DNA from 2 places in the Tateyamaria sp. LSS28 genome. Region 1 is predicted to be linked to the other one. Evidence: riboswitches for the same ligand, from Rfam matches in the RefSeq annotation. Region 1 holds a riboswitch; the other holds the start of a gene.
What was found. Region 1 has a riboswitch for glycine ahead of AC53L6_RS08465 (D-amino acid dehydrogenase). Riboswitches for the same ligand answer to the same signal wherever they lie in the genome.

Region 1 (14,616 bases):
ACAGCGACTCGGTGCTGGCATAGGTCAGCCATTCATCGATGCTCACCCCGTTGCCCGACGATTTCGAAATCTTCTGTCCCTGATCATCCAAAAACAGCTCATAGCTGAAGTGGTTCGGCGGCTGCACCCCCAGCGCCCGACAGATCGCGTCATAGATCTTTTCGTTGGTGGCGTGTTCCTTGCCGTACATTTCAAAGTCGACACCCAGCGCCGCCCAACGGGCGCCGAAGTCCGGCTTCCACTGCAGCTTCACGTTGCCGCCGGTGACGGGCAGGGTCCATTCCTTGCCGCTCTCATCGTCAAAGGTGACCGTGCCGTTCACCGCATCCACGTGCTTCATCGGCACATACATCACGCGGCGGCTTTCCGGATGCAGCGGCAGGAAGATGGAGTAGCTCGCCGCCCGCTCTTCGCGCAGCGACTTCAGCATGATCTTCATCAGATCATCGTATTTCTCGGCACAGCGCAGCAGGATTTCATCAAACCGGCCAGAGGCATAGAATTCGCGGGCCGAGATGAATTCGTACTCGAACCCGAACGTGTCAAGGAACCGGCGCAGCATGGCGTTGTTGTGATGGCCAAAGCTTTCATGCGTGCCGAACGGGTCTGGCACATCCGTCAGCGGGCGTTGCAGATGCTGTTCCAGCACCTCGGGGTTCGGCACGTTGCCCGGCACCTTGCGCATCCCATCAAGGTCGTCCGAGAAGCAGATCAGCTTGGTCGGGATGTCCGAGATCGCCTCGAACGCGCGGCGCACCATCGTGGTGCGGGCCACTTCGCCAAAGGTGCCGATATGGGGCAGACCCGAGGGGCCATAACCCGTCTCGAACAGGACATATCCTTTCTCCGGCGGCGCCTTTTCATAGCGTTTGAGCAAGCGGCGCGCCTCTTCGAACGGCCAGGCTTTGCTGCTCATCGCGGCGTCACGGAAACTCGACATCTCATATGATCCCATGTGGTGGGCCTGCGCCCTATGCGCGGCCCTGTCTGACTGTCCCCGCAGGGACAATCCCGCCGCTACCTATTGCGGGCTGCCCCAGCCGTCAATATTGAGGGGGAAAGCCCCCAGAAAGGACACCGGACCATGGCCGCTTCACAACTCTCTCTCACGGCGCAGGATGCACTGGTCGCCATGATGATCGCCGTGTCCGCTTCGGACGAGGATATTCGCACCGCCGAACTGGTCAAGATCAACTCGGCCGTGAACAACTTGCCTGTCTTTGCGGGCTATGACCTCGACCGGTTGAACCGGATGGCGCAGATGGTGTTCGACCTCTTCGAACAGGAAGACGGGCTGGATGCGCTCTTTGGCCTCGTGCGCGAGGCGTTGCCAGAGCGCCTGTTCGAAACGGCCTATGCCCTTGCCTGCGACGTGGCAGCCGCTGACGGGACCTTGGACGAGGCCGAACTGCGGCTGCTGGAAGAGATGCGGTACGAGTTGAACATCGACCGGCTGCACGCTGCTGCGATCGAGCGGGGCGCGCGGGCCCGTCACTTGACGTTGTAGTCTCTTCAGAGAAGTAGGAATATTTACAAAGACTTAAAGTCAACCTGGCGCGTGTAGCGCGAGGGGCATCCGTCGCGATACGCGACGAATGCCCTTGTTTGCTTTTTGATCAATCGTTCAGAACCGGGAACGCATAGAACGCAATGCCTTTAGCCGCATTGATCGGATTGGGGTTATGCCAGCACTGGCGTTTGTAAGTAAGAATCTCCGGGACAACGGACAGAGTCCACTGGTTCGGGTTCACATCGGCGCATTGCTGGTAAACCGGAATCGTCCCATCTACATGGGTTTGGTAGGCGTAGAACATGACATTGCCCGTATCCCCAGAAGACGTCGCATGTGGACCCGTTGCCGGGCTGAAGTTCGGATCATAAATCTGTGCGTCTTTCTGAATTGAATACACATAATAGTTGTTGAAATTCGGCTCTGTGACCTGGCCGTAGATGTAGCCGTATACGGGCACCAGCCCGGCATCATCATCCGGGGAGTTTGCCACATAGAACGGGACATTTGACAGATTGCCGTTTCCGACCTGCAGCGGCAGCCAGCACGAATCCGTTTCGGTCGCCAGGTTGTCGTTCAAGGACACCATTTGAAGCTGGCGGTTGTCATGCCCCACACGGAACATGTGGCCATAAAGATACGCGGGCTGAAAGCTTGTATCCGTTTTGAACGTGTTTCCAGCAATGTATGCTTCGAAGGCGGCCTTCAAAGCGTCTGCGCGCGCCTCATTCCCGTCGTCAACAAGGGTCCAGATCGGCGTTAACCCCTCAGATTCCGTGTAGTCGATCAGGTCGAGCGCATCGTTGGAATATGTCAGGCTTTCGACCCATTTTTGAATGCCCTCATGGTCAAATTGTGTCATCGAAGGACCCGTCGACACCACAGTCGCATTTCCACCTACGATGAAGTTTTGGAAATGAGACCCGTCGTAGAAGTGTTGTGCGGATTGCGACAGCGATGTCGTCGTTTTACCCGATGCAAAGACGCCGTAGCTGCCCGTGATCCCTGCCGTCAGCGACTGCGTTGACGACGAGTATTTGGAGAATGTCGACGCGGAGATGAGGATCGATCCACCGAACACGCCACCCGTCAAGAAGTGCGAACCAAACGTCTGGATCACTTCGTCTGCCGTCAACGGGTTTGTGCCTGTGCCGTTAATCGCCTCTTTGACAGTTGGAATGAGATAGGGGCGCAGGTCAGTTAACGGCTGCATCTGCAGCGCGATCATCTGGTACATTGCGTAGTACTGGGTGAACGAAAAGCTGGAACTGTCCATCCGTTGAGCGTTGTATGTGCTGGTGATGGATCCTGCGAAACCGTTGTATTCGCCGGAAGCGTTGATGGAGACCGACAGCTTTTGCGAAAGCTCCTGTGCCGATGTACCTGCGAACACGCGCGCGTTTGAAGTGTGATTGAAGTTCGGGTTGGTGAACTTGGGCAATTTGTAGGTTACACCGGCCTGAGCGTAGGTTGTCATGTCCTTTTCAGGCAATTCGGTGAAATCAAACAGCGCTGCCTTCAGCGCGTTCTGGCTGGCATACGCGCCCTTCACCACGTCGTAGCCTTTGTACATGGCGTTCCAGCCGGGGGGATGGATTGCATCTGCTGGAATTGCTTTGGAAGTCATTGATTTGTCCCTGAGTTCAATCATACCGGGTGACCCTAGGGCGTCTTTGACATTGGAGAAACTCATTTTTTGAATTTCACCGCGGGCGTACTTTGGCGATGTAGAACAAGGACAGGGCAGCGCCGCCGTGAACTGGCGCGGTACATCATGGTGCGCGCGCGACTGCTGCCGTCAGCACGCCGTACCTGGTCCTGCTTTTTGCCCATTTTCAGCTTGGCCTTTCCGGATGGCCGGGGTTTCTGACATGCGAGGTCCTGGCGTGTCGCTCGCCAAAAATGAGAGGCAATGTGGCGGTCACGGTGCGCCTGTAGTTCCGTGACATACCGTGATCGCGATTTCCTTTGCGCGACTCAATCGGATTTCCTATACGCGCCTCAGTCGCAGAGGCCGACATGGGAGAGCGCAGCGCAGGCTGCCGCCGAAGGAGCAACGCCCCGGAAACTCTCAGGCACCACGAACCGTGCCGGCCGCGCCCCCGTTCAGGGGCACATGTGACGATCTGGAGAGTGGTCGGACGTCACGCGCCCGGCCCACCGAAGGAGAAAGCGGCCCTGTTGGTCCGTGAAGCTCTCAGGTCTCGCGACAGATGGGGACGCTTGCCCGGCACGGTGCCGGATGCGTCCATATCTGCGTGCACTGGGAGGACCCCCATGACCCGTATTGCCGTGATCGGCGCCGGTATCACCGGTATTACGACCGCCTATGCCTTGGCCCGCCGCGGCTATGACGTCAGCGTGTTTGACCGCAACCGCTATGCCGCGATGGAGACATCCTTTGCCAATGGCGGTCAGCTTTCGGCCAGCAATGCCGAGGTCTGGACCCGCTGGGGCACCATCTTCAAGGGGTTGAAATGGATGCTGAAATCCGATGCGCCCTTGCTCGTGAACCCGGCGCCCAGTTGGCACAAGCTGTCCTGGATGGCGGAATTCATGGGCAACATTCCCGATTACGAGCGCAACACGGTTGAGACGGCGCGCCTGGCCATTGCCGCGCGGGAACATCTGCTGGAGTTTGCCCGCGAAGTGGGCGCCGATTTCGACATGGAACGGCGCGGCATTCTGCATGTGTACCGTCAGCAGTCCGAGTTCGATCATGCCCGCCGGGTAAATACGCTGCTGGAAAAGGCGGGGTTGGAACGACGCGAGGTGTCGGCGGACGAGGTACAGCGCTTGGAACCTACGCTGAAGGCCGACACGATTGGCGGTTTTTATACCGAGAGCGATTTTACCGGCGACATTCACCGCTATACCCGTGCGCTGAGCGACCGGTGTGAGCAGATGGGCGCGTCCTTTCACTACAAGTGCAAGGTGACGGACATCACGCATACCGGTGCGGGCGTTCGCCTGACCTGGGATTATGCGGGGACAACAGAGACGCAGCAATTTGAAGGCATCGTGGTCTGTGCGGGCGTTGGCAGCCGTGCCATTGCGGCACAACTGGGCGATCGTGTGAACATCTACCCGGTCAAAGGATACTCCATCACAGTCAATCTGGACGATGCAGAGAGTCAGGCCGCGGCCCCATGGGTCAGTCTTCTGGATGATGAGGCCAAGATCGTGACCTCGCGCCTGGGGCGCGGGCGGTTCCGCATTGCAGGCACGGCCGAGTTCAATGGCTACAATCTGGACATCCGCGACGATCGTATCCGGCCGTTGCGCGAATGGTGCGAGGCGTTCTTTCCCGATGTGTCGACCGAGCATTGCGTGCCTTGGGCGGGGCTGCGCCCGATGCTGCCGTCGATGATGCCGAAGGTCGGGCCCGGCGCAAAGCCGGGGGTCTATTACAACACCGGGCATGGGCATCTGGGCTGGACCCTCTCAGCGGCCACGGCACAGGCCACCGCCGACATCATTGATGCGAACAGGATGAAGAACGCGGCCTGACCAGAGGGGCGGATCAAGATCCGCCTTACGGGGGTCAAGTAAGGCGCAGATTGCTGCGCCATGCGACGTCAGCGTGGTGTGAAGTTCCATCGAGTAAGGCGGAGGTGTCCTCCGCCTAGCTGCCGTAGACTGCGCCCCAGCGTTCAATCAGTTGTTGCTGCATGACTTTGGCCCGCCGGTTCCAACTGCGTGCGCCTTGGGGTCGTTCACGGTTGGCGCGGGGTATGCGGGCGCGGGTCGCCTCGTCCGCGGCGAAGATGGCAAAGGCCATTTCGGTCCCGTCCCGCGCCGTCATGTAGCCCGCCAACCCGGACACGAAGTTCAATGTGCCGGTCTTGGCATGCACCTCGATCGGGTGGTTCTTGATCGCACGGCGTTGTTCATCAAGGATCGGGATCGCTTTGAGGATGGGGCGCAGCACGTTGTTCTGCCGCGCCTTGACCAGTGCAGCAACCATGTCGTCGGCCGTCATCTCGCTGTCGCCTCCAAGGCCCGAATGGTCCACGAGCCGCATCTTTGTCGTCCCGAGGGCGGCATTCGCCCAGCGGTTCATTTCGGTGGCCGATGCACGCAGGGAGGAGGGCCGACCATTGCGTTTGACTGTCGCGGCCATCCCCACCATTTCGGCCGTGACATTGGTAGAAAAGCGCAGCATGTCACGCAGGATCGTGCGCAGGTCTTCGCTTTGATGCGTCGCCAGCGTTGTGCCTTGGGGGATGCGGCTGACCACCTTGGGGTTCTTCAGAACGACACCGTGCGACCGCGCGAGTGTCTGGAACACGTCGCCGGCATAAAGCGCAGGTTTGCGTACGGGCAGCCAACGTGCGCCGCCATTGCCAAGGGCACCGCGCGCGACGCTCCAATTGTCGGTGCGCCCGCCATCGGCATAGGTATAGACCGGCGCGCGTCGTTCGCTCACTTGCATCCGCGCAATGGCCACATCCGGGCGGTATCGATCCGACCGCGCATCCATCGTGACGTTGTATTTGCTGCCCTGCCGCTTCCATTCGAAATGCACGCGGTTGAAGTTCAGTGCGATGCCCGACAGCGCTGGGCTGTAGCCGACATGATCGGGTTGATCCTTGTCGATCGTGGGGACTTCGGGGAACAGACCGTCGGCCACTTTGAAGTCGCCACGGACCTCGCGGATGCCCTTGGCCTTGAGCGCCGCAGCCAGCCCGGCCAGCGCATTTGTATCAAGGGTCGGGTCACCGCCGCCCACAAGGACCAGGTCGCCCTGGACCACGCCGCCCGACACGCCGCCGGTTGCGATAACCCGCGTGTTGAACCGATGGGCGTGTCCAAGTACGCCCAGCGCATAAAGCGCGGTCACCGCCTTGGCGACCGATGCGGGGGGTGCGCCCACCTTGGCGTTGCCGCCCTCCAGCTTTGTTCCTGTCCTTGCATCGGCCACCGCATAGCAGACGCGCCCGCCCAGCTTAGCCTTGGCGATGATGTCCTGCGGATCGGCAATAGCCTTCTTGAAATGATTGCCGCCACGCGCTTGCGGTCGCAAAGAGGCTGTCGGAGGGGCAGCAAGGGCTGCTGTGGCTGTGGAACTGGCCAGCGCGGAAAGAAAAAACCGTCTCGAAATCGTGTGCAACATGGACTCATGTAACCGCAGCTTTGTCCGGCAAACAAGCAGGCAAAGATCACAAATCCGAGGACGGCGTCCACTTGCCTTCTGCCCGGATCGCCGTGGACGATTCTGCGGTCATGGCGACATTCACGAAACACCAGGCCGGGGCGCCCGAGCGGCCCAGAAGTTGGCTGGCCCGCCCCGAGATGCGGTAGGACCGATAAAGCCGCGCGGCGGGGCTCATCCGGGCCGAAATCCGATCGCCCGGACGGGCCAGTACACCCACGGGCACGTTCTCCATGATCCATGTCCAATCTTGCCAAAGGTGAAACTGGGCAAGGTTGTCCGCCCCCATCAGCCAGACGAACCGGGTGCCCCGATACCGCTGCTTCAGCGCCGCAAGGGTCTGGGCAGTGTAGCGTGTGCCCAGATGCGCCTCAATGTCTGTCACCGTCACACGCGGGTGCTGCATGACCCGCCGTGCATGCGCCAGCCGAGTGGCCAGCGGGGCAGGGCCTTTGGCCTTGAGCGGATTTCCCGGCGACACCAGCCACCAAACGCGGTCAAGCCCAAAGCGCTTCATCGCCTCGCGCGTGATGTTGGCGTGCCCCCCATGCGCCGGGTCAAAGGAACCGCCCAGGAGGCCGATGATCTGGCCCGGTTTGGCCATGGGAAAAGCGGGGTCGGTCACGTACAGGTCCGTCTTGGTCAGTGTCAAGGACCGGACGTCAAACGCGCCGCCTTGTCAATCAATTGGCCGTACGTCGTCGCCCAGGGCAATGGTGCCAGTTTTGACCACTTCCGCGCACCAACCGCCATGCCCGCGCATGGCGGCATAGCCGCCGTGGCCCAACAATCGCTCCATCAGGCTGCACGGTGCGCAGATGGTGGTAAAGCGCAAAACGGCTGTGCCCAGTTGCACCTCACGACCCTTGAGGCCCGCTAGATTGATGCCTTGCACCATGATGTTGCGGCGCAGCAGTGTCGGATCAATCTGGTCACGTCCCAGATACGAGGCGATGGCGGGCAAGTGTTCGGCCTGCACCAACGTGACGGCTCGTTTACCTGCGCGACCGCGATCACCTTCGATGCCGGTTTCCGAAATCTTGGCCGTGTCCAAGACCTGAATGTCCACCGCGCGCGCTGGGCGCACACCAATCCATGCCACCGTTCCGGGCTGCGCCCAGCGGGCCATCATGTCGTGAAGTTCGCTCACCGTTCTTCGCTACGTTCCCTGCGGGCTTCGAGGCCGACAAGGTCCGGCAACCGCTCAAGGGGATAGTTCGGGTGCAGCACCCAGATGCCCGCCTCGTCCTGTTCAAGGGGTCGCAATGTGCCCCCCGGAAAGGCCCGCGTGCGCAAAGCCAATACAACGTCGGACAGGACGGCCGGGTTGTCGCGGAAATAGGCATGTCCGAAGCCACCGCGCACATTTTCCACCCGGATGAAATGCACCAGCCCCTCTTTCTGGAGGATTGCCAGTTCACCATCGACAAAATCTTCGTTTCTGAGAGCACCCAGCCGGATCGAACGGGTCAGATAAGCCGACAAGCGCAACGCGCCGTCGTTCGGGTTGATGTACAGATTGATCTGTTCAAAGGATTCCGAAAAGCGTTCGGCCTGCAAGCGTTGACGCACGATATCAACGTCAAGATCGGGGGCCGCCATGATCAATGTGCCCGTTTTGAGGGCAAGCTTGGGGTGTACACCGGCGCCGCGCGCCTCGATCATCAGTTCGCGCAGGGCCGTCGTGACCACATCCGTGCCACGCGAATGCGCAATGATGTCGATGTTGTCGACCTCTGGCATATCCGCCAGCATGCGCAGGAATTCCTTGGTGTGGTGTACGGAAAAGACACCCGCATCCCGGTCACGGAAGTAACCAAGCGGACCAACCCCGTTCCCGGCAGGCCATGTGAAAGAAACCGGAACAGACTCGCGCCCGGCAAAGTGCCACATGTTGGCAAGCGTCGTCAGGCTGTCTTCGAAATCATTGTTGAAGCCGTGGACATAGACCAGCAGGCTGCGGTTGCCGGTTTGGGCAATCTCGTCCGCGATCACAGCCTGAAAGCGGGCGGCCTGTTCGTTGTAGACATCCAATGACTGTTGCAGGTGGTTGAGCTGCCCGTCTGCCCGGGCGTAGGGCAGTGGCGTTGCTTCGAACCGCACGATCTCTTGGAAATCCGGCACCCAGAGGCTCGAAATGTTTTGATCGGAGTCGCTGCGGGTCCTGTCCAGCAGTTCTTCCCACCCCAGATCGCGTCCGAACTTGACCGTGGCTGCCCCAAACGCCATCGAATCCGACCTGTTGGCCCCATAGTTTTCACCATTCGGTGCGCGATCGGTCATGTAGAAAATCTTGGGTTCGGCGGTGCGCCAGACAGCGGGCACCAGATCATCGGGGTAATTCAGACCGCTTCGATACAGGTTTGGTGGTGGCGCAAGACTGATGCCAACCGCGCAGCCTCCCATGACCCAGCAGACTGCAAACAGGATAAACCGCCTCATGTCAGGCACTTCCGTAGATTGCGTTGATCACCGCTAACACAGGTCGGTTGGCTTCACCAAATGACATTTCCATGGCCGGCGATGCATTGCCCTTTGCCCGCGTGCCGGGTAGACGGACCTGCACAGTTTTTCCGGGAGGATGCCATGGCTGCCTATCAATATGTCTATCACATGTCGGGTGTCTCCAAGACCTATCCCGGGGGCAAGAAGTGCTTTGAGAATATCCACCTGAACTTCCTGCCGGGCGTGAAGATCGGTGTCGTGGGCGTGAACGGTGCCGGTAAGTCCACGCTGATGAAGATCATGGCGGGCATGGACAAGGATTTCACCGGCGAGGCCTGGGTCGCCGAGGGCGCCAAGGTCGGCTATCTGCCGCAGGAGCCGCAACTGGATCCGGCCCTGTCCGTGCGCGAGAACGTGATGCTGGGCGTGGCCGAGAAGAAGGCCGTTCTGGACCGCTACAACGAGCTGGCCATGAACTACTCGGACGAGACGGCGGATGAGATGGCCGCCCTGCAGGACCAGATCGATGCAGAGAACTTGTGGGATCTGGACAGCCAGATTGATGTGTCGCTGGAAGCGCTGCGCTGCCCGCCCGACGATGCGGATGTGACCACGCTGTCGGGCGGTGAAGCCCGCCGCGTCGCGCTGTGCAAGCTGCTGCTGGAAGCGCCCGAAATGCTGCTGCTTGATGAGCCGACCAACCACTTGGATGCCGAAACCATCGCGTGGCTGCAACAGCACCTGATCGACTACAAGGGCACGATCCTGATCGTGACTCACGACCGTTACTTCCTCGATGACATCACCGGGTGGATCCTGGAACTCGACCGCGGGCGCGGCATCCCCTACGAGGGCAACTACTCCGCATGGCTGGAACAGAAGGCCAAGCGGCTTCAACAGGAAGCCCGCGAAGACAAGAGCCGCCAGAAGACGCTGGAGCGCGAACTGGAATGGATGCGGCAGGGCGCCAAGGCGCGGCAGGCCAAGTCCAAGGCCCGGATCAACGCCTATAACGAGATGGCTGATCAGTCCGAGCGCGAGAAGCTGACGCGCGCACAGATCGTGATCCCGAACGGGCAGCGCCTTGGATCGAAAGTGATCGATGTGCAGGGCCTGTCCAAGCACATGGGTGACAAACTGCTGGTTGAGGGGCTGGATTTCTCTCTGCCCCCCGGCGGGATCGTGGGCGTCATCGGCCCCAACGGCGCGGGCAAGTCGACCCTGTTCAAGATGCTGACCGGACAGGAAACACCCGACGCCGGGACGATTGAGTTGGGCGACACGGTGCAGCTGTCCTATGTTGACCAGTCGCGCGACGATCTGGCAGCTAATGACACCGTATGGGAAGCGATTTCCGGCGGAGCCGAGGTTATCGAACTGGGCGACGCGCAGGTGAACTCCCGCGCCTATTGCTCGTCCTTCAACTTCAAGGGTGGCGACCAGCAAAAGAAGGTGTCGCTGCTGTCAGGCGGTGAACGCAACCGCGTCCACATGGCACGGCTGTTGAAAGAGGGCGGCAACGTCCTGCTCTTGGACGAACCAACCAACGATCTGGACGTGGAAACGCTGCGCGCCTTGGAAGACGCGCTTGTTGATTTCGCAGGCTGCGCTGTCGTGATCTCGCACGACCGGTTCTTCCTTGACCGGATCTGCACACATATCCTCGCGTTCGAAGGGGATGCGCATGTGGAGTGGTTCGAGGGGAACTTCGAGGACTACGAAGAAGACAAGAAGCGGCGACTGGGGCCGGATGCCCTTGAACCTAAAAGGCTCAAGCACAAGAAATTCGTTCGTTAGAACGGATTTCTTGGGCAGGCTTTTGGGTTCAAGGCGTGCGCGAAAGAGTGTTTGCGCAGCATACGCGCGTAGCGGCACCCGGTTGCAGTTGGGGTGACCCTCGTTAGAACCCAAGCGGTTGAAGCATAAGAAATTCGTACGGTAGCCTTTATGTACTTCAAGCCTCAAAAAGCATCTAGTGATTTCCAATCTACGCATGGCCACTTCAATTTACTGGCTCGCTGAACGCGGCGGTTAAAGGTTGTAACCGCAGGCAACAACTCCTACTTTTTCCCAATTCACTTGGGGGAAATCTATTGCTATTCAAAAACCTTCCTCTCAGCAGGTTAATGGTCAATCCGGACAATGATCGTCATGGCCCTCAGGGAAATGAACAAGATGCCATAAATTGGCTTTTCGCCGAGCACGGAGACAAAATGGTCACGTTAGCTGGTGATATTGTGGCCCAAGGCAGAGTGTTCGACTCTCCACTTGTTAAAGCCGATGGAAAAATCTTTGTCGTTTTTGATGGCAATAGGCGCGTAGCTTGTTTGAAAGCGCTCGCAGGCTCCTGCTCGATACCACAAAAGTATTCCAAGCAGTTCAATAATCTCCAATCCACATCTGACTGGTCACCAAAAAGTAAAATCAGTTGCCAAATAGAATATGACCAAGCTGAGATCGACCAAATCATCAGCCGGCGCCACAACGGCACCGATGGTGGGAAAGGTCAACTACGTTGGGACACACGAGCAAAAGCGAACCACGCCAATCGTATTGGCGCTACCAATCAATATCCTATCGCAGAAGCGATAGAGGGCTTTTTGGGCGAACACGGCTATCCCAACCCTACGCAGATTGCTCGTTCCACGCTGTTCAGGTTGGTGAATGCGAAGAAGAGGCAACGACAATTTGGAGTGGAGTTAGGCGGCAACGGAACTCTGCTGCTTAGCAGACCGAAGAACGAAGTCATCGAAGCATTCTCCAGAGTTGCAGATGATATCATTGAGAAGAGATTGACGCTCAAGAATGTTCTAAACTCGGAAGGTGTTGATGAGTACATGTTAAGGCTAGAAGAGAGCGGACTTGTCGATACAGCGGACCCAGCCTCTGATCAAAGCCGAAAAAGGGACGTACAACCTGCAGCGCTGAAGGATCTTAAGAACGTCGTCCGTTCAAAAGCCAGGCCCAAACCGACTCGTGACACGTTGATCCCGCAAGTGGAGTATGATGTTGTATGGACACCCGGCTTGCAGAAAGTTGAAGTGCTGTGGCGAGAGCTACAGTTTGTGTTGAAATTTCAACGCGCCGAACTCTCCATTCCGATTGTATTTCGAACCTTAATTCAACTGCTTACTGACTACGCAATCAACAAACTAAATACGTCGCCTCGCAACACTTCCTTGTCCGCACGCGTCCGACACGTTGTGTCCGCGCTCCAGGAATCTGGCGAGCTTGACAGAAAAGAAGTTGCAGATATTTGCACCGCTCTTGGAAACACAAACTCCATGCGCGAGATAGAAATTCTGCATAGGGCTGTGCACAGTTCAACTGTTATCCCTGGTCGCGACGATCTAATTGCTATGTGGGGAGTATTTGAAAAATACCTGCTGTCATGCTGCAAGTACCGTTAGACTGCATCAATCAAAAATTCACAACAAATAAGCCCAAACCAGCACCACCGGCGGCGCAAACGCGATCATAAACAGCTTCACCACGTGGCTCACCTTGCCGAACAGCTCATCGCCCCCCGCCCATGGTCGCGCTTCTCGCGCATCGTTTCACGATACGCTGCCAGCCCCGCGATTGCTGTGCAATCGCTCGGGTCGGGGACGGCGCAAACGCGGGGCGTTTCCGGGGTGAGCAACTCAGGCGTTGATGCAAATCGAATTGGCATTGTAGCGTCTGGACATGCACATCATCGACATCTGGGTGAACTGCCCCTCCATCGACACGGCCGACACGATTACGGACGCGCTGCTTGACCAGCACCTCATCGCCTGCGCCAACCGCTACGCCCCGATCCAAAGCGCCTATGTCTGGGACGGTGCCATCCAGCGCGAGCAAGAGCATCCGCTGCTTCTGAAAACCCGGGCCGACCTCGCCCAGCAGGTCGAAGACGCCGTGCGCGCTCTCCACCCCTACGACGTCCCGCCGATCATCCGGATCGAAGCCACTGCCAATGCCGACTATCTGGCATGGGTCCACGCCGTCACCCGCCCGACATAGGGCGCGCCGTCACGGCACGCGTGCAAAGGGTCTTTGAAGTTCCCGCATGCGCATTTGCTAACAGGTGGTTAATCCGCCTCTGTAACCCATTGAAATTCCTGACCCGCGAACCTGTCCCAGCATGGGACATGAAAAAAGGGGCCGAGAATGTCGCCCCCTCACCATAATTGCTGGCCGCCAACATCACGACATAGCCGCTCTTTTCCTGCGCCACCTAGGGCCGGTTGATCGAGGCCATCGCCAAAGAATATCTGACCAAAATTCAGATCGGACACGTTCTTGAGAAAAGCGATGCCAGATTGAAAATCATTCGTTAACCCCGACTTGCGAAGCTCTCGAGGGGAGCAAGAGAAGCAATGATATACATCTACCTCAGATACCTCGCTATCATCGGCACGGTTGTGTTGCTGCTTTTTGGCATCTCTTTCTTTCCGCCGCTTACAAGCGGCGGCAATTCAGCCGGTTCTGGTGTGAGCCAGGCCGAATATGAAGAAATTACAGGACAAGAGTTGGCCTACTGCGAGAACAGCGCATACGACGTTGATTGCGAGTGTTTTGCCGAGATATCTGGCCACATCCTGTCCCAGCAAGAAACCAAGGTTCCTTTTGCCGTGTATCCCGACAGGACAGCGCTTGCGCGGGGGCAAGCGTCGGGCGAATGCTGAGGTCAGGGGCCGACGAGCGGTGCCACGAACGGGTCTGTGGGTGCTGTCGCCCAAGTGGCGCGGCGCAGTAATCACTTCAGCATGCCTGCATTTGGCTTCTGCCGCGTCCTTTGTTCGGGGGGATGACACGCGTGATTGCCGGCCTTGTTTCAGAGTGCCCCCGATTGCCACGGTCACTTTAGTCCCTACAACGCTTTCACCATGGTCAGAGAGGACTTGGACACGGGCATGGTCGATGTCCCGCGCTTCATGGGTGTCGGCATTGAAGGTCCAATTGTGTCACAAAAGAAGCGCTGTACCCCCTTTGGCGTAGCGGAACGGTGGCGAATTATTGGAATACGTATTGTGCTGCTGGAGAGAATCGAACTCTCGCACTCAGCGTATCCCGCAAGGGATGCACGTACGTCGAGGCCTGACACTTGCCGAGAGGCGCCTCTGTCTCAATGGGTCGGGAAACGATGGTGCTGCTGGAGAGAATCGAACTCTCGACCTCTCCCTTACCAAGGGAGTGCTCTACCTCTGAGCTACAGCAGCGCCGTGCGCGGCGGGATAGCCCCAAACCGCCACCCATGCAAGCCCATTCTGGACGCCAAATGCCCCCTGCGCTACAGAAGCGGCATGGCAGATAAAACCCCACCCAAGCCCACGGCAAAAGACGACCGCGACGCGCGGCTCAAACAGGCGCTCAAGGCCAACATGGCCAAGCGCAAGGCACAAGCCAAGGCACGGGCACAGGCAGGCAATAAAGAGGAGCAGGACAATGGATAGCATATTGGTCAAGGGTGGCGGCACCCTGAACGGGCAGATCCCCATCGCGGGGGCCAAGAACGCCTGCC
Region 2 (14,616 bases), on a different contig from region 1:
CCAGCGGCTGAGTGACAATCCCACCAATGAAGAAGCCTACAAAACCTATAAGAAAAACGTCAAAATCGGCTACGACCCGACAGAGGGCATGATCCGGATGGAAGTGGCCGCCGCTGATCCACTGGTATCGGCCGAGTTCTCAAGCCAGTTGATCGACTACGCAGAACAGCGCGTAAACAACCTGTCCGCACAAAAGCGCGATGACCAGATGCGCGACGCCCGCCAAGGGTTTGAACGAGCAGAGTCGGAGCGCCGCACAGCGCAAGAAAACCTTGTCCGATTGCAGATCGAGGGCTCCACCCTCGACCCGGAGGGCGTGATCGCTTCCCTGCGCACGCAGATCGGCCAACTCGAAACACAAATCATCGAAAAAGAGATCGAGCTGGCCAGCTTGCTGAACAACGCGCGGCCCAACCAGAGTCGTGTGGACGGCGCGCGCGGCACGCTTGAAATCCTCAAGGACCAACTTGCGGCTCTCAACAACAAGATGACCGACGTGAGCCAAGGCGAAAACTCACTGGCGGAGCTTGCCGCACGCATCCAGATCGCCCAGGCCGACCTTGCCTCACGCGACTTGATGCTGCAATCGGCTCTGCAACAGATGGAACAGGCGCGGGTCGAAGCAACCCGTCAGGTGCGCTATCTTACAGTTGCTGTGGAACCCATCGCGCCCGAGGAACCGACCTATCCCCGCGCATTCGAAAACACGATCTTGGCATTCCTCGTCTTTGCAGGCATCTATCTGATGATTTCGCTCACCGCGTCGATCCTGAGAGAACAGGTGACAAGCTAGGGTCTGGACCCATTATGAAACATGTTGAAGTCGCCGATCTCACGATCGGCAATGACCGTCCCTTGACGGTGATCGCAGGCCCTTGCGCCTTGGAGAGCATCGGCCTCGGCCAAGAGGTTGCCGGGCGTATGAAGGAAGTCTGCGAGGCCGCTGGCGCGCAATATGTCTTCAAAGCAAGCTATGACAAAGCCAACCGCACATCGCTAAAGGGTGGGCGCGGCCTTGGGCTGGACGCTGGGTTAAAAGCGCTGCAAGCGGTCAAAGAGTCCATCGGTGTCCCAGTACTTACGGATGTGCATACAGAGGCTCAATGCGCCCCGGTGGCTGAAGTCGCTGACATCCTACAAATCCCCGCCTTCCTCTGCCGTCAGACGGACATGCTTTTGGCCGCTGGTGACACGGGTGCCGTGGTGAACATAAAGAAGGGCCAGTTCCTAGCCCCGTGGGAAATGCCCAATATCATCACCAAGGTCGAAAGCACCGGCAACACCCGTATCCTGCTAACAGAGCGGGGCACATCCTTCGGCTACAACACTCTGGTGGCCGACATGCGGTCGCTGCCGCAGATGGCGCAAACCGGCTATCCGGTGGTGATGGATGCCACCCATTCGGTGCAGCAACCGGGGGGCAAAGGTGGATCAAGTGGCGGGCAGCGTGAATTTGCACCTGTCATGGCACGGGCAGCAGTGGCCATCGGGGTCGGGGCCGTCTTTATCGAAACGCACCCCGATCCCGACACCGCTCCGTCAGACGGGCCAAATATGATTTATCTCGATCAAATGCCCGCCCTGATCGAGACTCTTATGCAGTTCGATGCGCTCGCCAAAGCGCGCCCAATGACATTTTAGTCAAAGAGTTTTCCATGACCAAACCTGCCGCCACCGTGACCCCGAACACGTGGGAATTCCTGCGCGACCCCATGATTAAGCCGACGGGCTTCCGCGAGTATGATGCGCGCTGGAAATACCCGGACGAGATCAACCTTCCCGGGGTAACAGCACTTGGTCTTGGCCTTGGGACACAAATGCGACGGCGCGGCATCGATCCTGTGATTGCCGTAGGCAACGACTATCGTGATTACTCTCTCAGCATCAAGAACGCCCTGATCGTCGGGCTGATGCAGGCAGGGATACAGGTCAAGGACATCGGCCCCGCACTGTCCCCCATGGCCTATTTTAGCCAGTTCCACCTTGATGTGCCGGCGGTTGCCATGGTCACTGCCTCTCATAATCCCAATGGCTGGACCGGCGTCAAGATGGGCTTTGATCGCCCCCTCACTCACGGCCCGGACGAGATGTCGGAACTGCGCGATATCGTATTGAATGGTAGTGGTGAAGCACGCCCTGGCGGCGGCTATGAATTCGTTGACGACGTGCAGGAAGCGTACCTTCAGGACCTTGTCGGCGACTTCAGAATGACACGCCCACTCAAGGTCGTATGCGCCACTGGCAACGGCACCGCCGCTGCCTTTGCCCCAGAACTCTTCCGCCGCATCGGTGTCGAAGTGGTCGAAAGTCACACAACGCTCGACTACACCTTTCCAAACTACAATCCGAACCCCGAAGCCATGGAAATGCTGCACGATATGGCGGACAGCGTAAAAGCTTCCGGCGCAGACCTTGCGCTTGGATTTGACGGGGACGGTGACCGCTGCGGGGTAGTGGATGATGAAGGGGAAGAGATCTTTGCCGACAAGGTGGGGGTCATCATGGCGCGCGACCTGTCAAAACTCTATCCGAACGCCACCTTTGTGGCCGATGTGAAATCCACCGGCCTCTTCGCCTCAGACCCCGAACTGCAAGCGAACGGTGTCACGGCAGACTATTGGAAAACCGGACACAGCCACATGAAGCGGCGAGTCAAGGAAATCGGCGCCCTCGCAGGGTTTGAAAAATCAGGCCACTATTTTCTCGCTGAGCCAATAGGACGCGGCTACGATTGCGGGATGCGGGTCGCGGTTGAAATCTGCAAACTGATGGATCGCAACCCTGACATGAAGATGTCGGACCTGCGCAAGGCGCTGCCGAAAACACACTCAACCCCGACAATGTCCCCCTACTGCTCGGACACTGAAAAATACAGCACACTGGACCGTATTGTCGCCAAGCTGACAGCCAAGGCCGTTGCGAATGAACCCATCGCAGGTCGCGCAATCAAGGAGGTGGTGACGGTAAACGGCGCTCGGGTCATTCTGGATAACGGCGGTTGGGGTTTGGTGCGCGCTTCGTCCAACACGCCGAACTTGGTGGTGGTCTGTGAAAGCCCGGAAAGCGAAGACGAGTTGCGCGCGATTTTCGCAGACATCGATGCGGTAATCCGGACTGAGGATACCGTTGGGGAATACGATCAGACCTTTTGACGGGCGCGCCGACCCATAACCTGACGCAATGCTCGTAATTTAGAAACGGGCCACAATCAGTTTTGCGGCCCGCCCATTCAGACCGCCTGCCAACCCTCACTGCGAACAGGTTGAAGCCATTCAACCTCATGTTGCCTAGCCTAGAAGAAACTTATGTCTGGCAACGAGCGATCACTGCAATATGTCGAAGCGCTTGCAGATCAGGTTTCTTGGCGTCCTGTATGTTCGAAAGCCCATCGCTTCGTAGTATGCCAACCCTTCCGGATTATTCGCGCCAATGCTTGCGTCGATATGAGCCAACCCTGCATCTTGCGCAGCCCTACATGTGACATTGAATAATGCGCGACCAACGCCACGCCGTGCTGCGGAGGGTCGTATGTGCGTGCCAACAATGCCCCACCCCGGTTCTACACCCCATTGGTTGCCCGCACGGGCAGTTTTGAGTGACTGGAATCCAAGTATGATCCCATCGTCCTCGGCCACGGAGCAACGAATCTTATCGACGCTTTCAATGTAGTATTGCCGTACGAATTCCTCATCGTCAGGACTCAAACGTTTGCCAGCGGCCGTCAGCTCGCGAAGAAATGTGCTCATCTGCTCAATATCTTCAACTGTGCCATCCCTGATCATCATCGCCACTCTCCATTGCGTTTTGGCGATCATGCACATCAGTCACATGCGACCTCAAGGACCCGCAAGCGAGCAAAAGGTGGGGTGGCACAAAACAGCAAAAGGTCGTTTGGCCGATACAAGCGCCGACCATCAGCTGGTATCAACTTTCTGCTTGCCACTTCGGGCAAGTTTCCGATACGAAACTCTCACAGCTTGATGTTGGGAGAACCAGCTTACTGGTGCCGAAGGAGCAACTGCCTCGGAAACTCTCAGGCCAAAGGACCAATGTCAGGCCAAACTACTCTGGAGAGTGATGCCATTGGCATCCGCCGAAGGGATAATGATCTCAGGCACCCGGGACAGAGGAGGCACCGACGCGCAAGAGATGTCTTGCGCATGACTTGGTGCCGCATGATTTGACGCAAATCTTGTCGGCTTGAAAAAGGTGATGAGGCATGTCCGATCTAAAGCAGACCCCGCTTCACGCGTTGCACGTTGCCCTTGGGGCCAAGATGGTACCCTTTGCGGGGTATGACATGCCGGTGCAATACGAACTGGGGGTCATGAAAGAGCACCTCCATGCGCGGGCGAAGGCCGGTCTTTTTGACGTCAGCCATATGGGGCAGATCATTGTGCGCGGGACGACTTATGACGCGGCTGCACGTGGTCTGGAATCGCTGATTCCAGTCGATGTGTTGGGCTTGGGCAAGAACCGCCAACGTTATGGCTTTTTCACGAATGCGGATGGCGGCATCGAAGACGATCTGATGCTGGCGAACCGCGGGGATCATGTGTTCGTTGTGGTGAATGCTGCCTGCAAGGACGCCGATATTGCGCATATGAAAGCCGCGCTTGAACCGGATGTGACGGTGACTGAGATCACCGACCGTGCCTTGCTGGCTTTGCAGGGGCCTGCCGCTGAAGGTGTGCTGGCCGCGCTCGATCCGCGTGCAGCAGAGATGCGCTTTATGGATGTGGCTACGCTGGATCTGAACGGGGTTGAGGTCTGGGTTTCCCGGTCCGGCTACACGGGCGAAGACGGGTACGAGATTTCGGCACCCATGGATGTCGCGGAAGACATTGCAAAGGCCTTGCTGGACCATTCTGACGTTGAAGCCATCGGCCTGGGCGCGCGCGATTCCCTGCGGTTGGAGGCGGGGCTGTGCCTATATGGGCACGACATTGACGCCGCAACAACGCCTGTTGAGGGCGGTCTGACATGGGCGATCCAGAAGGTGCGGCGCGCGGGCGGAGACCGGGAAGGTGGCTTCCCGGGCGCGGAGAAAATCCTGGCCGAGATGGATAGCGGCGCTGCGTGCAAGCGCGTGGGGTTGCTGCCTGCCGGTCGCGCGCCCATGCGCGAGGGCGTGGTGCTGTTTGTAACCGAGGATGCAACGGATTCAATTGGTACCATCACCTCGGGTGGGTTTGGCCCCACGGTCGGGGGACCCGTTGCTATGGGTTATGTCACCACTGAATACGCCGCGTTGGGCACCACGATTTTCGGCGAATTGCGTGGAAAACGCCAACCACTCACGGTCGCAAAAATGCCGTTCACGTCAGCCAATTTCAAACGATAGTAGAGAGGAAACCCTATGAAATTCACCGAAGAACACGAATGGCTGCGCGCCGATGGGGATGCGTATGTCGTGGGTATTACCGAGCACGCGACAACGCAGTTGGGCGATCTGGTCTTTGTCGAATTGCCCGAGGTTGGCGCGACCGTGAGCAAGGACGACGAAATTGTGGTCATCGAAAGCGTGAAGGCGGCGTCCGACATCATGGCCCCGGTCGATGGAGAGATCACCGAAGTGAACACGGCATTGGCAGATGATCCGAGCCTCGCCAACAGTGATCCGTTGGGTGAGGGCTGGTTCTTCAAGATCAAGGCTTCGGATCCGTCGCAGCTGGACGCGCTGATGGATGAAGCTGCCTATAACGCACTGATCGGCTGAGGAACCTGCCTGATGACTTTCAAACCCACCGACTATCTGCCCTATGATTTTGCGAACCGCCGCCATATCGGGCCATCCCCCGCCGAAATGGAAGAGATGCTGGAAGTGGTGGGGGCGAAAGACCTCGACGCGCTGATTGACGACACGATTCCGGCGAATATCCGGCAAAAGGAGCCGCTGGATTTCGGCAAGGCCAAGTCGGAGCGCGAACTACTGCATCACATGCGGGTAACGGCCTCGAAGAACAAGGTTCTGACCTCGCTGATCGGGCAGGGATACCATGGGACGGTCACGCCTCCGGCTATCCAGCGCAACATCCTTGAGAACCCGGCGTGGTATACGGCCTATACCCCGTATCAGCCGGAAATCAGCCAGGGGCGGCTTGAGGCGCTGTTGAATTTCCAGACGATGGTGTCGGACCTGACCGGGCTTGAGATTGCCAACGCGTCGCTGTTGGACGAGGCCACGGCCTGTGCCGAGGCGATGACCATGGCACAGCGGGTCAGCAAGTCGAAGGTTGCCGGCTTTTTCGTGGATGAAAACTGCCATCCACAGAACATCGCCGTGATGAAGACGCGGGCACAGCCGTTGGGCATCGACATCGTCGTTGGCAACCCGAACGATCTGGATGCCAGCGCCGTGTTTGGCGCGATCTTTCAGTATCCCGGCACCCATGGCCACATCCGGGATTTCACCGATCAAATCGCCAAGCTGCACGAGAACAAGGCCATCGGCATCATCTCGGCCGATCCGCTGTCGCTGACGTTGCTCAAGGAGCCGGGGGCGATGGGCGCGGATATTGCCGTGGGCACGACCCAGCGCTTTGGTGTGCCTGTCGGGTATGGTGGTCCGCACGCGGCCTATATGGCAACCAAGGCCAACTATGCCCGCAACATGCCGGGCCGCATTGTCGGCGTGTCAGTCGACAGCTTTGGCAATCGGGCCTACCGGCTGTCCCTGCAAACGCGCGAGCAGCACATTCGCCGAGAAAAGGCGACGTCGAATGTCTGCACAGCGCAGGCGTTGCTGGCTGTGATGGCCGGGTTCTACGGCGTTTTCCACGGACCCGACGGCCTGAAAGCCATTGCCCAACGCATCCATCGCAAGACCGCCCGATTGGCGGAAGGATTGAAACAGGCGGGCTTCGATGTGCGCCCGGCAACCTTCTTTGACACGATCACCGTCGATGTGGGGCCATTGCAATCGGCTGTGATCAAGTCCGCCGTTGACGAAGGCATCAACCTGCGCGCCGTGGGGACGACTGCAATCGGCATCACGCTGGACGAACGCACGCGGCCAGCCACTATTGAAAAGGTCTGGCGCGCGTTCGGGATCGAACGGCAGGACAAGGATTACACGCCGCATTACAACATGCCGGAGAAGCTGATCCGCACATCCGAGTTTATGACACACCCGATCTTTCACATGAACCGGGCAGAGACGGAGATGATGCGCTACATGCGGAGGTTAGCAGACCGCGATCTGGCGCTGGACCGTGCGATGATCCCGCTGGGATCTTGCACCATGAAGCTCAACTCAGCCGCCGAAATGATGCCGGTCAGCTGGCGCGAGTTTTCATTGCTACACCCCTACTGCCCCAAAGATCAGGCCGCCGGATACATCGAGATGATCGACGATCTGTCGGCCAAGCTGTGCGACGTCACAGGTTACGATGCGATTTCCATGCAGCCCAATTCGGGCGCGCAGGGGGAGTATGCGGGCCTTCTGACCATCGCAAGCTGGCACCGGGCCAACGGCGAAGGGCACCGTGACATCTGCCTTATTCCGATGAGCGCACATGGCACCAACCCTGCGTCCGCCCAGATGGTCGGGTGGAAGGTGGTGCCGGTGAAGTCAGCGGACAATGGCGACATTGATCTGGATGATTTCCGGGCCAAGGTGGCGGAACACAGGGACAACCTTGCCGGTTGCATGATCACGTATCCGTCGACCCACGGCGTGTTCGAAGAGACGGTAATCGAGGTGTGCCAGATCACGCATGATGCGGGCGGACAGGTCTATATCGACGGGGCCAACATGAATGCCATGGTGGGTCTGAGCCGCCCCGGCGACCTGGGCGGCGATGTCAGCCATCTCAACCTGCACAAGACATTCTGCATCCCGCATGGTGGCGGTGGCCCCGGCATGGGACCCATCGGTGTCAAAGCGCACCTGACCAAACACCTTCCGGGCGACCCTAATGGTGGCGAGGGTGCGGTCAGCGCTGCGGCCTTTGGGTCACCCTCTCTGCTGCCTATCTCGTGGGCCTATTGCCTGATGATGGGCGGCGATGGGCTGACGCAGGCCACGCGCGTTGCCATCCTGAACGCCAACTACATCGCGAAACGGCTCGAAGGGGCATTCGACGTTCTGTACAAAGGGCCAACCGGTCGCGTGGCGCATGAATGTATCATCGACACGCGCCCCTTTGCCGACAGCGCGCACATCACGGTGGACGACATTGCAAAGCGGCTGGCAGATTGCGGGTTCCATGCGCCCACGATGTCGTGGCCGGTGGCGGGCACCTTGATGATCGAACCGACCGAGTCCGAGAACAAGGCAGAGCTGGATCGTTTTTGCGATGCCATGCTGGGCATCCGCGATGAGATCCGTGCGATCGAAGAGGGGACAATGGACCCCGAGAACAACCCCCTCAAGAACGCGCCGCATACGATGGAAGACTTGGTGCGGGATTGGGATCGCCCTTACAGTCGTGAAAGCGGTTGCTTCCCAACCGGATCCTTCCGCGTCGACAAGTATTGGCCACCGGTCAACCGGGTCGACAATGTCTGGGGAGACAGAAACCTGTCCTGCACCTGTCCACCGATGGAGGACTATGCCAAAACGTAAGCCGAAGACTCGTAACCCATTGCTTCCCAAGCATTTAATAAAAATGCGGGAGGTTTTTGGCCCGGGCAGCACGCACCCAGTTTGGGACGAAGGGCACGATCTTGTCTTGGGTGGGCACCATGATTTCAATGAAACTGGCGCCGTCATGCGCGATGGCGGTTGCCAGTGTGGATTCGATATCCGCCTCTGACGTGATCCGCGACGTGGCGAACCCAAACCCTTCGGCGATTTTCAGGTAATCCACTGTGCCGAAATCCGTCGACCACGGCGCATCCACATCATCCAGCAACACGGCTTCTCCCCGGATCCAACCGAAGCTATCATTTCGATTCAGGACGATGGTCACATTCTTTCCGGATCGTTTGATCGTTTCCATGTCCCCCATCACAAAACCAAGCGATCCATCCCCGGTGAACGAAATCACCGGGCCGTCACAGGCATAGGACGCCCCCAGAGCCGCTGGAACGGAATAGCCAAGCGCCCCCATGGAATAGTTGGTGATATAGCGCCGCCCCGCCCTGCGAAACGTCAACAGCGCCGAAGGGTAGATCGCGCTGACCCCCGGTTCGGAGGTGACGACTGCGTTGTCGGGCATAAGCCTATCCAATGTCTGCGATAACTTGACGGGCGATATCGTCCCCTCCGGCATCGGAATATTCGAGTTGAACACCTTGTCGAGCGCCGTCTTTTTCGTCGCGGTCACGTCAACGCGGGGACGGTCAAGATTTGGGTGCTCCGCCTTGATGATCTCGACCATATATTCAAGGCTTGCCCGCGCATCGCCGACCATGCCAACTTCGACCGGGAAGTTGTTGCCGATATGCGCTTCTGCGATATCAAGGTGCAGGAAGGTTTTGGTGCACGGATCGCCATACAGCTTCCAGTGATCCGTAGCAGCACTGTCCGTGTTCGACCCGATGAAAAAGATCGTATCGGCGTCGTGGACATATTGATTGGAATACTCCATCCCACCGCGCCCACCGATGACCCGCAAAGCCAGCGGATGATCCTCTCGGATCGTGCCCTTGCCCGGCGTGGTCGTCCCGACCGGTATTTGCAGCAGTTCAGCCAGTTCAACAATAACCTCTGATGCTTTGGAGATCAGCGCGCCCTGCCCGCAGACAATCGCTGGTTTTTCGGCAGCCAGGAGCACGTCGATCGCCGCCCGGATCTTGCCATGGTTGGCGACCGGACGATGCGCAGGATAGGTGCTGTATTCACCTTCGGCATAGAGATCAGTAACCTCTGCCTCTTCGCCAAAAATGTTGATCGGCACGCGAATGTGGACGGGCGCCGGTCTGCCCGAGGTTGCAACGCGAAAGGCACGCCGAACAAGGAAAGGGATTTCGCTGACCTTGGTGACGACAAAAGATTCCTTGCAGATGCTGTCATACAGCGCCGTTTGATCCACACCCGTCAGCCCATGTCTCTTGTCCTGATTGATCGGAATGTCGGAGCTAAAAAAGATGATTGGGACCGAGCTGAGGAACGCTTCGGTGATGCCGGGGGTGCAGTGTGTCACGCCCGGGCTGGGTGCCTCGAGCACGCAGGGTTTGCCGGTGATCTTGGCATATGACTCGGCCGCGTAAGAGGCGGTGCGTTCATCGCGTGTCAGAACAAATTCAATATCCGAATGTGCGCGCCATTCCTTGTACCACCCGATTGTCGTTTCCCCCGGCAGACCAAAGACGTGGGTAACGTCATGCAATTCAAGCATCCGCAAAAGCGCCTGTGCACCATTCATACGTTTCGGGGCTGGTATGGTTGGCATCAGTGACTTTCCTATGTCAGCAGCTGTGTACGATAGCGGGCGAGCGTATCCGGATCAGGTGCGGTACCAAGGCCCGGAGTTGTAGGCACGTGGACATGCCCGTTGCGCACCGGGAACGGCGTTTCGGCCAGATCCGCCTCGGCATAGAATGTGGACATGTAAAATTCACAGCCCAAGGTCAGGTCCGGGATCGCCGCCATCAGATGCGCCCCTGCCATGTGGGCAATGGTGGTCTCGAACATGCAACCGCCATAGACCTCGATCCCGGCCGCCCGTGCAATCGCTGCGATTTCGATACATCGCCGAATGCCCCCGGATTTGGCCGTCTTGAGCGAAAAGATATCAGCCATTCGGGACGCCGCACCACGCGTTGCATCGCGCACATCAAATGCACTTTCATCAGCCATGATCGGCACATCGACGGCGCGGGTAATCTCGGCCAACACTTCGCGCTCGTGTCGTTTGACGGGTTGTTCTACGAAATCGGGGCGAAACGTTTCGAGGTCGCGAATGTGCCGGATCGCGTCATAGGCCGGCAGGCCCTGATTGTAATCGACACGCAAGCGGATATCGTCGCCATAGCGCGCACGCAGCTTTTCAAGGCGCATCAGATCAAAGGCGTGATCGGCAAAACCGGTCTTCAGCTTGAAGATCCGCACACCGCTGTCCCAGATGTGGGCAACATCCTCCTGATCGGCGCCGAAATCGGGGTTCGCAACCGAAAAGCTGAGCGGAATACTGTCGCGGTGCCGCCCGCCCACCAACTCGGCCACGGGCAAGCCCGCAACTTGCCCGGTGACATCCAACAGCGCACATTCCAGCGCCGCCTTGGCCTCGCCATGGCCAACGAGGGCGCGCTCAGCATCATCCATGATCGGTTCGACCAACACGGGGTCACGCCCGATGACATGAGGGCGAAGATTCACGTGCAGCGCAGCGGCATTACCCTCGACCGTTCCAGTGAAGACCGGCCATGGCGATGCCTCACCCCAGCCGGTCAGGCCAGTATCAGTCACAAGCTCGCAGAGAACCACATTGATCCCGCCCACATCGCCCGACCCGTGCGAATGCACCGCTCTGGCCGGAATGGAAACGCAATGAACGCGCATCTCAGTGATACGGTGGTCGCTCACTTTGGAACGGCCTCACTGAGACGGATGTCGTCCATATCTGCGGGAAAGCGTCGCGGCAGCAGACCCGCCTGAAACCAAGTCAGATAGGTGTAGATCGAAAAGACCGGGCGCCCCGTGGCACGCCGGATGTCGGCGGCATAGGGCACCATATTGGTGCACTCGAGCAGGATGGCACCGACCTTTGGGTGATCCGCCACCAGTTGCATCGCTGCCGTAATGTTATCCGCCCGCGCCTTGTCAAAGTCGATCTCTGCTGCATCATCAAGGATGCGCGTGGTGAAGTGTGACCCAGCCCCAGTACCTGCAACTGGTGTATCTGGCGCAATACCAGCTGCCTCCAGATGCACGGGAGTCAGTGTCTCGGACGAGATGGTGAGAATACCCAGCGACTGATCGGCAGGCAACGACTGTCGAATGAGGGGCGCTTGCAACAGCGATGAGGATGCGACCGGCACGCCGAGTGCGCGCGATATGTCGTGTTGAAAAGGAACAAGGAACCCGCAATTCGTCGCGATCCCGTCACATCCAAGATCGACCAACTCGCGGCCCGCCCCGATAAACGCGTCCAGCAGCGGTGTCGCATCGCCGCGTACCACGTTGTCGGGTGTGGCTGCAGAGACAACCTTGAACTGGACGGGGAACGGCCACGTGGCTGCGTTGCCAATATCTCCGGGAATGCGGGGAAACCGGGTGTTCAGCATCAAGATGCCCACCGTCGCCCCAAAGACTGTTTTGCCACCATATGTCGTCATGTCAGTTCTTCCTGAGGGGCGTAAAGATCAGCAAAGGCAAGGCGCACGGCCTCGGACGCATGTTTTGCGCGGTGTTCGATATGATCGCGCATGGCAGCAGAGGCCGCAGCACCATCCCCGGTGCGGACGATGTCCAGAACCGCACGATGCCGTTCCGTTGTCGTGCGTCCGGCAGCTTGCAGACGTCGCAAATCAGCCGTGCGAACAAAGCGGATCTTGTCATAGATCGTTTCGAGCATTCGCAACAGCTCGGGGTTGCCCGACAGACCCGCCAGTTGCAGATGAAATGCTTCATCCAGCTCCATCAACCGGATTGGGTTTGTGCAGTTTGAATATTCATCAGCCGAGAGGTCCAGCGATGCATCGATCGCCTCTAGTTCAACGGGTTTGGCGTGCATTGCTGCTTGACGTACCGCCTCGCACTCAATCGCCATCCGTGCCTGATACAAATGAATGATCCGCTTGTCAGACAGCGTTCGGCAAAAGAAACCGCGCCCCGCGCGAAACTCAACAAACCCTTCTGCAACCAAACGATTCAACGCTTCGCGCAACGGCGTGCGGCTGGCGCCCAAATCTCGCGATAACGATGATTCATTAATCCTTTCACCCGGTTTGAAGGCAAAAGATGCCGCCATTTCACGCAATTTCACATAAATCGCGCTAACCGTGTCGTTCATCTCGGACGTGGCATGGTTCATCTCTTGGTATCCCGATGTGTCAGAGGCAGCCTAGCGCAACCCTTGCATTGCGCACAAGGCTGTGCATTGATCTGTATACAATTCTATAACTGTTTTCAGAGGTCGAGCAGCAAGACAATGCCAAAGCGCGTGATCATAGCCGGGGCCGGGATTGTCGGCGTCTCAACTGGGATCTGGCTGCGCCGCATCAGCGATGCTGAGGTCACGATAATTGACCGGCTACCCCCGGGCGAAGGGACCTCGCACGGAAATGCCGGCGTCCTTGCCGCCTGTTCGATTGCGCCCGTGACCGCTCCCGGGCTGACACATAAAGCACCCCGGATGCTTGTGAACCCGGACTTTCCCCTGTTCATGCGCTGGGGTTACTTTCCGAAACTACTGCCTTGGTTGCTAAAGTATCTATCTAACGCCAATGACAGTGACACACGCCGCATTGCGGATGGGCTGACCACAATCGTCGCGGACAGTGTCGACCAGCACAAAGCACTTGCGGCTGAAACCGATGCAGCAAGCTGGGTAAGCGACAGCGACTATTCTTTTGCCTACGCAAACCGCGCCGCATTCGAAGCCGACGCCTATACTTGGGGCCTGCGCCGAGATGCGGGGTTTGAACCGATCATCCGGGAAGGTGATACCGCACGCGCATATGAACCCAACCTGTCGCCCGACATAGGACTGCTGGCAACGATGCAGGACCACGGATATGTCCGCGACCCGGGTCGCTACGTCAAAGCGTTGGCGGTCGAGTTCGAAAGACTTGGCGGCAGGATCTTGCAGGCCGAAATCAAAGATTTCGACCTCACCGACGGCAAGATCTCGGCAGTGCAGACAGATCAGGGGCCGCATGCTTGCGATCAAGCCATCCTTGCGACCGGTGTTTGGTCCAAACCCCTGATGCAGAAACTGGGCCTGTCGATCCCGATCGAAGCAGAACGCGGCTATCATATTATCTTCAAGGATGCCGCGGGCGGACCCTCGCATCCTGTAATGGTCGCCAGCGGAAAATTCGTCGCCACCCCGATGGCCGCGGGCTTGAGATGCGCGGGCATCGTCGAATTCGGCGGGCTGTCTGCCGGGCCTTCAAAGCCGCCTCTGGACTTTTTGCGCAGGCACGCCAAAGCCAGCTTTCCCAACCTGACCTACAGCGAAGAGGTCGAATGGCTTGGCCATCGCCCTGCCCCATCCGACAGCCTCCCACTAATTGGGCAGGTGGGCGAGACAGGCGTATTCACAGCGTTCGGACACCATCATATTGGATTGACCGGTGGGCCGAAAACGGGAAGGATCACCGCAGGTCTTGTCGCGGAACAGCCCGTAAATACTGACATAAGTGCATTTAACCCAATGCGTTTTTCCTAAGGCCGCGCCAAAAAGAAATGACCACCAGGGAGACTACAATGACAAAATTCACCAAAACATGCGCCACGCTGGCTGCGACGACGATGCTTGCGCTGCCCGCTGCTGCACAAGAAAAATGGGACCTGCCGATGGCGTACTCAGGGTCCAACTTTCACTCGGTCACAGGCGCTGAGTTTGCGGAATGTGTGACGACCGGCACAGGCGGCGCGATCGAGATTACAACACACCCCTCAGGCTCACTGTTTGCGGGTGCAGACATAAAGCGCGCCGTCCAGACGGGACAGGTGCCGATTGGTGAGCGCCTGCTGTCCGGCCACCAGAACGAAAGTGCGAT

Region 2: linked by a shared signal. The riboswitch ahead of gcvT (glycine cleavage system aminomethyltransferase GcvT) and the one ahead of AC53L6_RS08465 (D-amino acid dehydrogenase) in region 1 are both predicted to bind glycine.

Annotation. Positions count from the first base shown of each region.
Region 1 is NZ_JCAPFI010000002.1:793,640-808,255, forward strand. Features, by position in the region: gene AC53L6_RS08450 (lysine--tRNA ligase) at 1-940, opposite strand, end outside; gene AC53L6_RS08455 (tellurite resistance TerB family protein) at 1,085-1,507, shown strand; gene AC53L6_RS08460 (MAC/perforin domain-containing protein) at 1,617-3,137, opposite strand; glycine riboswitch at 3,521-3,608, shown strand; glycine riboswitch at 3,627-3,733, shown strand; gene AC53L6_RS08465 (D-amino acid dehydrogenase) at 3,788-5,020, shown strand; gene dacB (D-alanyl-D-alanine carboxypeptidase/D-alanyl-D-alanine endopeptidase) at 5,136-6,626, opposite strand; gene AC53L6_RS08475 (nicotinate-nucleotide adenylyltransferase) at 6,673-7,269, opposite strand; gene AC53L6_RS08480 (MOSC domain-containing protein) at 7,345-7,815, opposite strand; gene AC53L6_RS08485 (alpha/beta hydrolase) at 7,812-9,107, opposite strand; gene ettA (energy-dependent translational throttle protein EttA) at 9,252-10,907, shown strand; gene AC53L6_RS08495 (hypothetical protein) at 11,237-12,520, shown strand; gene cutA (divalent-cation tolerance protein CutA) at 12,798-13,115, shown strand; gene AC53L6_RS08505 (hypothetical protein) at 13,472-13,780, shown strand; tRNA gene AC53L6_RS08510 (tRNA-Thr) at 14,240-14,314, opposite strand; gene AC53L6_RS08515 (hypothetical protein) at 14,399-14,548, shown strand; gene murA (UDP-N-acetylglucosamine 1-carboxyvinyltransferase) at 14,541-14,616, shown strand, end outside.
Region 2 is NZ_JCAPFI010000007.1:154,433-169,048, reverse strand. Features, by position in the region: gene AC53L6_RS20560 (KpsE/RkpR family capsule polysaccharide export protein) at 1-793, shown strand, start outside; gene kdsA (3-deoxy-8-phosphooctulonate synthase) at 808-1,641, shown strand; gene AC53L6_RS20550 (phosphomannomutase/phosphoglucomutase) at 1,656-3,152, shown strand; gene AC53L6_RS20545 (GNAT family N-acetyltransferase) at 3,324-3,815, opposite strand; glycine riboswitch at 3,975-4,059, shown strand; gene gcvT (glycine cleavage system aminomethyltransferase GcvT) at 4,220-5,344, shown strand; gene gcvH (glycine cleavage system protein GcvH) at 5,360-5,719, shown strand; gene gcvP (aminomethyl-transferring glycine dehydrogenase) at 5,732-8,569, shown strand; gene AC53L6_RS20525 (thiamine pyrophosphate-binding protein) at 8,604-10,340, opposite strand; gene AC53L6_RS20520 (enolase C-terminal domain-like protein) at 10,352-11,473, opposite strand; gene AC53L6_RS20515 (aspartate/glutamate racemase family protein) at 11,470-12,225, opposite strand; gene AC53L6_RS20510 (GntR family transcriptional regulator) at 12,222-12,923, opposite strand; gene AC53L6_RS20505 (NAD(P)/FAD-dependent oxidoreductase) at 13,041-14,282, shown strand; gene AC53L6_RS20500 (TRAP transporter substrate-binding protein) at 14,321-14,616, shown strand, end outside.